Regions from separate parts of the Vreelandella sp. 21 genome, predicted to be linked through region 3. Evidence: predicted binding sites of a transcription regulator. Region 3 holds the regulator's gene; each other region holds the start of a gene.
What was found. The regulator sigma-54, encoded in region 3, starts transcription at its own class of promoters, with help from an activator protein. The targets are predictions, from matches to a motif close to TGGCACNNNNNTTGCTNT.
Positions count from the first base shown of each region.

Region 1: the regulator sigma-54 is predicted to act here: its motif matches at 1,395-1,412, upstream of ACN06F_RS12285 (HAD-IIB family hydrolase).
Region 2: the regulator sigma-54 is predicted to act here: its motif matches at 1,760-1,777, upstream of ACN06F_RS04285 (NarK family nitrate/nitrite MFS transporter).

Region 1 is NZ_CP194673.1:2,638,323-2,641,580, reverse strand. It holds gene ACN06F_RS12290 (OmpA family protein) at 110-1,123, shown strand; gene ACN06F_RS12285 (HAD-IIB family hydrolase) at 1,472-2,431, shown strand; gene ACN06F_RS12280 (glycosyl transferase) at 2,428-3,258, shown strand, end outside.
Region 2 is NZ_CP194673.1:931,287-934,544, forward strand. It holds gene ACN06F_RS04280 (nitrate- and nitrite sensing domain-containing protein) at 1-135, opposite strand, end outside; gene ACN06F_RS04285 (NarK family nitrate/nitrite MFS transporter) at 251-1,603, opposite strand; gene ACN06F_RS04290 (patatin-like phospholipase family protein) at 1,905-2,924, opposite strand; gene ACN06F_RS04295 (CZB domain-containing protein) at 3,029-3,258, opposite strand, start outside.
Region 3 is NZ_CP194673.1:2,353,490-2,356,747, reverse strand. It holds gene ptsN (PTS IIA-like nitrogen regulatory protein PtsN) at 46-516, opposite strand; gene hpf (ribosome hibernation-promoting factor, HPF/YfiA family) at 521-829, opposite strand; gene ACN06F_RS11100 (RNA polymerase factor sigma-54) at 927-2,342, opposite strand; gene lptB (LPS export ABC transporter ATP-binding protein) at 2,448-3,173, opposite strand; gene lptA (lipopolysaccharide transport periplasmic protein LptA) at 3,252-3,258, opposite strand, start outside.

The sequences.
Region 1 (3,258 bases), 280 kb from region 3:
GCGCACCTGATTGTTCCTTCTCGCTACGAAACGGCTTTTGATAGACTAGTTTGCCACGCTTACCCTAGATCGGCCACGAGGTTAAAAACTTGAATGAGTGAACCCCCCCATGCTTGAAGACCATCGCGCTGGTCCGCGTCATGATTCATTGCTAACCGCTTATCCAGAAGATGAAAGTAATAGCGGTTGGATGATTAGCTATATTGACATTATGACGCTACTGGTAGCCCTGTTCGTTATTATTATTGCTGCGGCTAATGTGACAAGCCCATCATTGTTTCAGCAAGAAACAGCCGATGAGTACGGCTATGAGTCGTCACCTGCTAGAGAAATACCCCTGCCGGATGCGCTTGCTGAAGCCCGTCAGCAGCGCACAGTACTCGGCGTATCACCTAGCAGTGATGCGCTCAGCCCGTTTGCGATTAGCGCTGCGTTGGGTGTGGCAGGGTTGCCTAAAGCTCGCACTGCTGTTGTGGAGGTGCCTCCTTTATTGGCGCGGATTGAAGAAGTATCGATAGATACCCAGCCATCGACTGCCAATAGTAGGCTTCCGCAGTTGCTACTGCCCACCGATGAGCGTCAGTCTGTTTCGCCGTTGGCCGATTACATGGTACTGCTCACCGACCGTCCACCTATCAATGTACAAAAAGTATCTGACGTGGCGATTAATAGCGCATTAGCACTTGATGAGAGATTGTCTGAGCGTGTGGAGGCTTCGACGTACCTACCTAACCTGGAAGGCGTTGAAGTTTCCCGAGTCGCTGAAGGTATCAGCCTGCGTGTACAAGATCGGTTGCTATTTCCCTCTGCCGATGCTCAGTTGACAGAAGGTGGCTCATCGTTAGTAGGATCATTGATGGATACCATCCAGCGCTTCGAGGGGGAAGTGTGGGTAGAGGGACACTCCGATAGCCAATCTATCAATACCCCAGAGTTTTCGTCCAACTGGGCGCTTTCAAGTGCGCGGGCGATTGCGATCGTTGAGGCACTTGAAGCCGCAGGGGTTGCTCCAGAGCGTTTGCGAGCCGTTGGACTAGCCGCAACTCAGCCGCTAGAAGATAACGATACTGTCGAAGGGCGAGCGAGAAATCGTCGCGTTGAGGTGGTTATTCATGTGGACTAGGGGGTAAGTCAAAAAAAACCCGCCGGGGGAGGCGGGTATGAAAGGGCTTGGCTCACTGCAGCCCACTGGCATCAGGTGAGGGGTGTACAAGGTTGCCAGTGGGTACAATTTCAGTATAGCTATTTATGAGCTTTTTCCAAGGGCTTGTCGAATTTTTTTCAATTTATTCGCGCACTATTTTGGTGCGCCGAAGTTGCGTTGTTTTGGGGCTCATAAGAAAGTGGCTGCTTTTTATGAGTTAAATTTTTGATTATTAAAAATAAAATTGTATTGGCATACAAACTGCTTTGTTGCTCATCTAAAAGTGGACGTGTGTAACGACTTTTAAGATTGCAAAAGGGTGGTGCTATGACCGAATACAAGCGTACTGCGTTGCCCAGTGATGCTCAGTCACCTAGTGACTTAGACCCAGCGCTTCAACCGCGTTTGGTAGTCACCGACTTGGACGGTTCATTACTAGATCACCACAGTTATGATTTCTCACCTGCCAAGCCCTGGCTTGCCCGCCTTAAACAGCTAGGGGTTCCGGTCATTCCGGTTACCAGTAAAACTCGCGCTGAACTCATTCCCCTACGAGAAGCCCTTGGGCTAACGGCGACCCCCTTTATTGCCGAGAATGGTGCTGTTATTGGTCTGCCGCCAGGTTGGTGTCATGCGCGTTTAGATCGCCCTGGTAATGGCCGAGATGGCGTCGTTATTAAACACACCGGAGTTGATAGTGGTTTCATTAAAGCGCGACTAAACGTTTGGCGTAAGCGCCTGGGGATTCGGTTTACTCGAATGGGCGACTTAAGCCTTCAACAGGTAATGGCGTTAACTGGGCTTGATGAAACCCGTGCGAAAGCAGCGCGGCAGCGGGAGGGGAGTGAGCCACTTATTTGGGAAGATAATGCAGCCGCACTTGAAACGTTCCGCATTGCGCTTGAAGGCGATGGCCTTGAGCTCACGCAAGGGGGCCGCTTTTGGCATGTGATTGGGCGCTTGTCTGATAAAGGGGGTGCCGTAGAGTGGCTAATTAAACGATTTACTGCATTACGAGGCAGTTCGCCACTTTCATTGGGCTTGGGCGATGGCCCAAACGATATCACTATGCTGGAAACTGTCGATCAAGCTGTAGTGATTCGAGGTTGCCACGCTCTTAACGTTGAGCCGCACAACAGCGCGTTATATCGAACAAATGCAACTGGGCCAACTGGCTGGGCTGAGGGGGTAGCCCACTGGTGGGGGCGAGATGACGGGCGTCTAGAAATGGCGCCAGTGAATGACGCCGCTGCATCAGATTACAAGCCACGGGAGGCTAGCGTATGAGTGATTTCCATCAAAATGGTGTGATTACCGACTTTCACAACTTAACGCGCCGGCCAGTTGAAGCCCTTGAACAAGAGCTTTGCCAGTTTGCCAAACGTCGCCCAATGGGACTAATTTTACCCTCGCTTTTTTCTGAACTGGAAGGGCCTGCGCTGTCGGCGATTGTTGATGAGCTGGTGAAAGTGCCTTACCTCAATGAAATTGTCGTTGGTTTGGACAGAGCAGACCGCGATCAATTTTTATATGCTCGGGAATTCTTTTCACGCTTGCCCCAGCACACTCGAATTCTATGGAATGACGGCCCGCGTTTACGTGCTATCGACCAAGAATTAGAAAGTCATGGTTTAGGGGCTTTAGAGCCAGGAAAAGGAAGAAACGTATGGTATTGCGCTGGCTATGTGCTTAGTTCAGGTCGCTCCACCACCGTTGGTCTTCACGATTGCGATATTCTTACCTACGACCGTGGCCTTCTAGCGCGCCTTATGTATCCTGTCGCGAATCCCCGTTTTAATTACAGTTTTTGTAAAGGCTATTACCCGCGTATCGCCGAAGGAAAGCTCAATGGGCGTGTTTCTCGGTTGATGGTGACTCCGCTGCTACGTGCCTTGAAAACTGTCTGTGGTCCGTTACCTTATTTGGATTATCTAGACAGCTTCCGTTACCCGTTATCTGGTGAATTTGCCATGCGCAGTGATGTGCTAGAGGGCATTCGAATTCCCGCTGATTGGGGGTTGGAAATCGGCGTGCTGTCCGAGTTGCAGCGCAATTACTCCCACCGTCAGCTATGTCAGGTCGATATTGCCGACGCCTATGACCATAAGCATCAG
Region 2 (3,258 bases), 1.4 Mb from region 3:
GGCACCTCGTTCACGTTGGAGCGCATGGATAAAACCGCTAATGTCGCCAACGATCTCTGAGGTAGTGGCTAAGTGGTGCAGGCTATCGATATCGCATCGAAGGGCGGTTAAGAGTAGCTGTTGGGCTGAAGACATAGTGATTTCCTTTTACTCCCCGCCTGAGATGAAATCCCCTCTGTTGCGATAAGTGTCGCGAAAACGTGTCGTAAAAAATCGTCGCGGATAAAGCGTACAGAGGGGTAAGTGAATACTAACGCAGCGAGAGTGCGCCTGCGCTCGTGTCGCCGCCAACCGCATCACGGTAGGCGGTGGCTTCTTCGGCTTCTGTGGCATCGCTGAAGCGTACTACCAGTACACAGGAAGCGAGCACTAATACGGTAATGCCAAGGTAAAAAAGCCCTTGTTGATAACCAAGACTTTCACTACGGAACAGAAAGGCGGCGGATACGGCACCGACGTTTCCACCCGCCCCCACAATACCGGCAACAGCCCCCAGTGCTTTTTTATTGATAAAGGGCACCACGCCAAATGTTGCTCCTTCGGCCATTTGAACAAACAGGCTAAAGACCAGCATGATGCCAATTGCGAGGCTTAAGACATGCATTTGTGAGAAGGCAATGAGTGCTATTCCTTCACATACCAAGGCGATAAACAGCCAGCGAACTCGCCCTTTTAAACCGCCTTGTTTTGCGAACAGGTCTGAAAAAACGCCGCCAAGGGTACGGGCAAAAATATTCATTAGGCCAAATAAGCCAGCGATTAAACCAGCGGTCGCCAGAGTCAGGTCAAACTTGTCGAAGAAGTAGATAGCGGCAATATTATTGATGGTTAGTTCGACGCCAAAGCAGAGCCCGTAAACAATAAACAGCGCCCATACGCGAATATCTTTTGCTGCGGTCAGAAAGCTTTGTACTGCGCTATTTTCACCTGTGGCTTCAGGTAGCTCACCGCGGGCGCGCAGGTCGCTAAAGTTGCCATCGGGAGCGTCTTGGGTAAACAGCCAATAGCCAATCCCAGTAAAAAACAGTACGACGCCAGGCACCACCATTGCTAAACGCCACCCTAGCGTTTCACTAACGCCAAGCATTAGTAGACCTGAGAAAATCAACGGCATCAGGATTTGCGTCGTACCGCCGCCCAAGTTCCCCCAGCCAGCACTGGTCGCATTGGCGGTGCCAACGACATTCGGCGCAAACATCATCGTGGTGTGATATTGGGTGATCACAAAGGATGCACCGATGGCTCCGATGGCCAGCCGAGCGAGTAAGAAGGTCTCAAAGCTATTGGCAAAACCTATGCACATAACGGGCACAGCGCCCAGCATCAACAAACCGGTATAGGTTTTACGAGGCCCAATTTTATCGCACAGCACGCCAATGAGCAGGCGGACAATAACGGTAATAGCAACGGAGGCAATAATGGTATTGCCGATCTGCGTTTGGGTGAGTGATAGATCTTCACGGACCACTGCCATCAGTGGAGCGATGCCAAACCAACCAAAAAAACAGATATGGAACGCGAACCAGGAGAAGTGGAACGCACGCATTTGAGGGGTAGAGAAGTTTAATAGCCGAATGCGGTTAGCTTTATTGCGAATGTCCATGGATGGCCTCACAGAGCACGATACGAGTGGGTCAAAACATGGCGCTTGGAAAGGCGCTATGTTGTTAACGAGAACATGCCTTCGCCATTGAAGGGCAGGTTCGACGCACTCGTACCCGTTGGGCCTGGTCCACGCCTACCATCATTCAGTAAGAGTGAAGCAATTAGTTCGCCATAAGATTATTTTAATTTTAAAATCAGTTTCTTATGTGTGTTTGTTTAATAGGTGGAGAGTTTCAGTAGGCTGGTAATGCACCAAGGTGGCGCATCTGCGGTGAAGACGTGCGACACCTGAGTGCTGGTTATTCGTGCAAATAAACAGCGTCAATATCCAGTGTTGAACGTTCACCTATCGCTTCAAAGTGAGTTTCTAGCCAGCGTTCGGCGGCATCGCGCCCTTGCTCAAACAGATGGCATAGAAACGCCCATTCTGAGTTCATTTTGCTGGATACCGAGAGATCCTCTAGCGCCTGTTCGCCACTGATACGGTGGAAGAGCGCTTGCTGATAGCAGTTTTCGATTCCCTGTTCATCCAGTGTGCGCTTAAGCAGCGCAATCATGCGTATTTCTTTAATCAGGGCTGAATTAAAGGTAATTTCATTTAGTCGATTCATTATGGCTGAGGCAGACGTGGGGACTTCTTCTCTGATGATGGGGTTAATCTGCACCAACAGAATGTCGCGTGCGCTGCACTCCTCCATTAAAGGGAACAGCGCTGGGTTACCCATATAACCGCCATCCCAGTACGCTTCGCCCTCTATCTCAACCGCTTGAAATACAAATGGCAGGCAAGCAGAGGCCATGACTGCATCTACACTCATCTCTTCGCGGCGAAAGACGCGCTGTTTTCCAGTGCGAACGTTAGTGGCCGTCACAAATAGCTTAAGCTGCTCACAACGTCTTACACGTTCGAAATCAATATGTTCGGCGACAATGTCACGCAATGGATTAATATTCAGAGGGTTCAGTTGGTAGGGGGATACCAAGCGGCTTAAAAGGTCCATAGCCATATAACCCGGTGAGTGATCGAGGGACCAGTTTCCGGTAAGTACATCTAGTGGTGAGCGGCGAATTGGGCTCGCCATACCCGCTCGACTAACCGCTTTCCAAAACTGGTGTAACGCTTGGCGAGCCGTATCTTTGTTACCGCGGGTGAGGGCGTCTGCCATGACCACACCATTCATTGCGCCAGCGCTTGTGCCACTGATGCCCTCTATTTCGATACGGTCATCTTCAAGTAAGCGGTCGATGACACCCCATGTATAAGCACCGTGGGCTCCACCGCCCTGTAAAGCGAGATCTAGCTTTTTGATCTGCGACATTGCTTTCCCTGCTGAGTGAGTGATTAAAAGCGCGGTAACGCACCCAGCATGGCATAAAAGAGTGTGATATGTGTACGTCTGCTAGGCAGGCGTACAGCACGTCATCAAGGTGAATCTGCTAATGGTGAAGGGCGCCCATTTGAAAGGGGAACCTCATAAACAGCATGCTCCATCAGTTTATCAAGCTGGAGCGCTAGCTGGCTGCTGGCTTCTTCCATCATAGCCAGTGCCGCAAGCTGGCCATTATGATCACCTTGGCGGGCAAACTTAAGTGCTTCTAAACCGCTTTCATGAAAACGCTTATGCGGTGCCGCCAGCGCTTTGTAAGCCTCCG
Region 3 (3,258 bases):
GGAGGTAAACGTTAAACTAGTAGGCAGTGTCTAGCGGTGGACCATTTAGGTAACAGGTTGTTCACGAATTTTTGCTGTAATAAGGTCCAATAGCTCACGTTGGCTAGCCGCTCTACGAAGCTGCTGACGTGTGTCAACGTTGTTCATGATGGACGCCACTTGCCCTAATAAGGCTAAGTGCGTGTCGTCCGCCTCTTCGGGCACTAAAAGTACGAAAACAAGGTCGACGGGGTCGCCATCAATAGCATCGAAATCTACTGGCTCAGCTAACTTTAAAAAACCAGCGATAGGCGAGCTGCAGTGAGGGCTACGGGCGTGAGGAATAGCAACGCCGTTGCCTATTCCAGTGCTACCCAAACGCTCACGACCAATCAGGCGGCTGAAGACTTCTTGGCTATCTAGGCTTGGCGTGTTTTGCGCAATAAAGGTGCTGAAAAATTCCAGCACCCTTTTTTTGCTGCCCCCGGGGACGTCATACAGCACGCGCTCCGGGGGAAGAATAGTTTCCAACGTCATTGAGTTAACGCACGCCAGCGCCTTGGGCGCGAGCTTGTGCTTTTTCCTTGTGTTTAACGAGTTGACGATCAATTTTGTCCGCTAGTGCATCAATCGCAGCGTACATATCGTTGTCTAATGCTTCTGCGTGTAGATCGGCACCTGCAGCATGCAGGGTGCAGGCAGCTTGCTGGCGCTCCTTTTCAACAGATAAGGTCACTTGTACGGTGGTGATATTGTCATAATGGCGCTCAACGCGTTCCAGCTTCTCATTTACATAGTCACGCAAGGCGTCAGTCAGATCTACGTGATGACCAGTGATATTTACTTGCATTGACGTGCTCCTTATCCATCGGACTGTTCTTCGATTGTAACCCTTTTTGCGCTATTGCAAAGCCCTTAGACAGACTTTGTTCGTTAGCACTGTTTTATTAGCGTAAACGGCGGCGTTCGCTTGAAGAGGGTATACCCATCGACTCGCGATATTTGGCCACCGTTCGCCTTGCCACATTAATGCCACCCTCTTCCAATAGCGCCACGAGGCGGCTGTCTGAGAGAGGTTTCCCGGGCGGTTCATCTTGCACCAGTTTTTTGATTCGAGCGCGGATGGCGGTGCTGGAGTGACTGTCACCGCCGTCCTGGCCACTTACTTGGCTTGAAAAGAAGTATTTGAGCTCAAACACTCCGCGCGGAGTATGAATGTATTTCTGGGTGGTGACCCTGGAAATAGTGGATTCATGCATTTCTACGGCGTCTGCGATATCGGCTAAAATCAGCGGTTTCATGGCTTCTTCGCCGTGTTCCAGAAAGCCTATCTGGCGAGCTATGATTTCTCGGCCCACCCGCAGTAGCGTATCATTTCGACTTGAAAGGCTCTTGATGAGCCAGCGAGCTTCTTGGAGATGCTCTTTTAAAAATTGGTTATCTTGGCTCTTGTCAGCCCGTTTGATCAGGCTTGCGTAGTCAGGTTGAATGCGCAAGCGCGGCAATGCCTCAGGATTTAGCTCCAGGTGCCATCCTTCGTGGTCATGGCGTACGACTAAATCTGGCGTTACATAGCTGTCATCAGTGTCGCCAAAGGCACTTCCTGGGCGAGGATCAAGGCTGCGGATCAAGCGGATGACATCATCAAGCTGCTCATCATCTAGACTTAACCGCCGCTTTAGCAAACGCACATCATCCTTACCAAGCGCTTCCAGAAATTGACGCACTAACCGCTTGGCAGGCATAAGCAGCGGTGTATCTTCCGGTAGTGAGGCGAGCTGCAGCATTAAGCACTCCCGCAGGTCGCGAGCAAATACACCGGTGGGCTCAAACTGTTGAAGACGAAGCAAGGTTGTTTCAACTTCACGCTGGCTAAGGCCTTCATGCCCTTGGGCTTTAAGTCCTTCGCGAATGTCATTGAGAGGCTGGGTTAGGTAGCCGTTGGCATCCAGTGCATCGATGAGGCTTTCAGCAATGGCGTGGTCGCGTGGTGAAAAATCTGTCATGGCGAGTTGCCAAAGTAAGTGGCCATGCAAACTTTGACCAGCGGCTTGACGCTCAAAGTCAGGCCCCTCGCTGCTGGCACCATGGCTACCAAGGTCTTGATAAGTGTCTGACCAGTCACTGTCAGTTGAGAGTTCGTTAGGAATGCTTTCGGACCATTCAGCTTCCTGGTGTTCACTAACGGCCTGTTCGCCGAACTCATCTTCCTGCTCAAGCATTGGATTGGCATCAAGTGCTTGCTGAATTTCTTGACGGAGGTCCAGCGTTGATAGCTGTAACAGGGCGATGGCCTGCTGCAGCTGAGGTGTCATGGTCAGCTGTGTACCGATACGCAATTGAAGAGAAGCTTTCATGACCATCTGAGAACCGCTCGTTAATCAGAAAGCTCCACCCTAGTGCGAGTTATGGCTTGGTGCAAGTGCAATAAGTATGCCACCACTACTATTTTTTCTACAGATGGCTGTTTACAAGCGGAAATCAGCCCCCAAATAAACGTCTCTTACCCGCTGGTTGTTGAGAATTTCCTGAGGGGGGCCACTGGCGATGATATGGCCGTCACCTACAATGTAAGCAATATCGCAAATATCCAGTGTTTCCCTGACGTTATGATCAGTGATCAGCACGCCGATATGGCGCTTTTTGAGGGCTCGAATGATCGTTTTAATATCGCCCACTGAGATTGGATCAACGCCGGCAAACGGCTCATCAAGCAGGATAAAGGCAGGCTCGGTCGCGAGGGAGCGGGCAATCTCAACACGTCTACGCTCTCCGCCCGAAAGACTCATGCCGAAGTTGTCACGAATGTGCGTGATGTGAAAATCTTCCAGTAGCGACTCAAGGCGCTGCTCCCTGGCGCTACGATCGAGCTCTTTGCGGGTTTCCAGGATTGCCATGATGTTGTCGGCGACGGTAAGTTTGCGAAAAATAGAGGCTTCCTGAGGCAAGTAGCCAATACCAGCCATTGCACGTTCGTGCATGGGGGCATGGGTTAAATCAAGCTCATCAATGCCAACCTTTCCCGCATCAGACTTAACCAAGCCGACAATCATATAAAACGATGTCGTTTTGCCTGCGCCATTGGGGCCTAGTAGCCCTACCACGCTGCCTTGAGATATCTCTAGGTTAATATCCTTAACGACACGGCGGCGTTTATAGCTTTTAGCTAAGTGTTGGGCATAAAGTGTTTTTATCGGCGCGGTTTCTGATGCTGATTCTGAGGCTGTGGTTTGAGGTGCGGGCTCTGCGTTATTGGTCGCCACTGGACACTCCTATTGT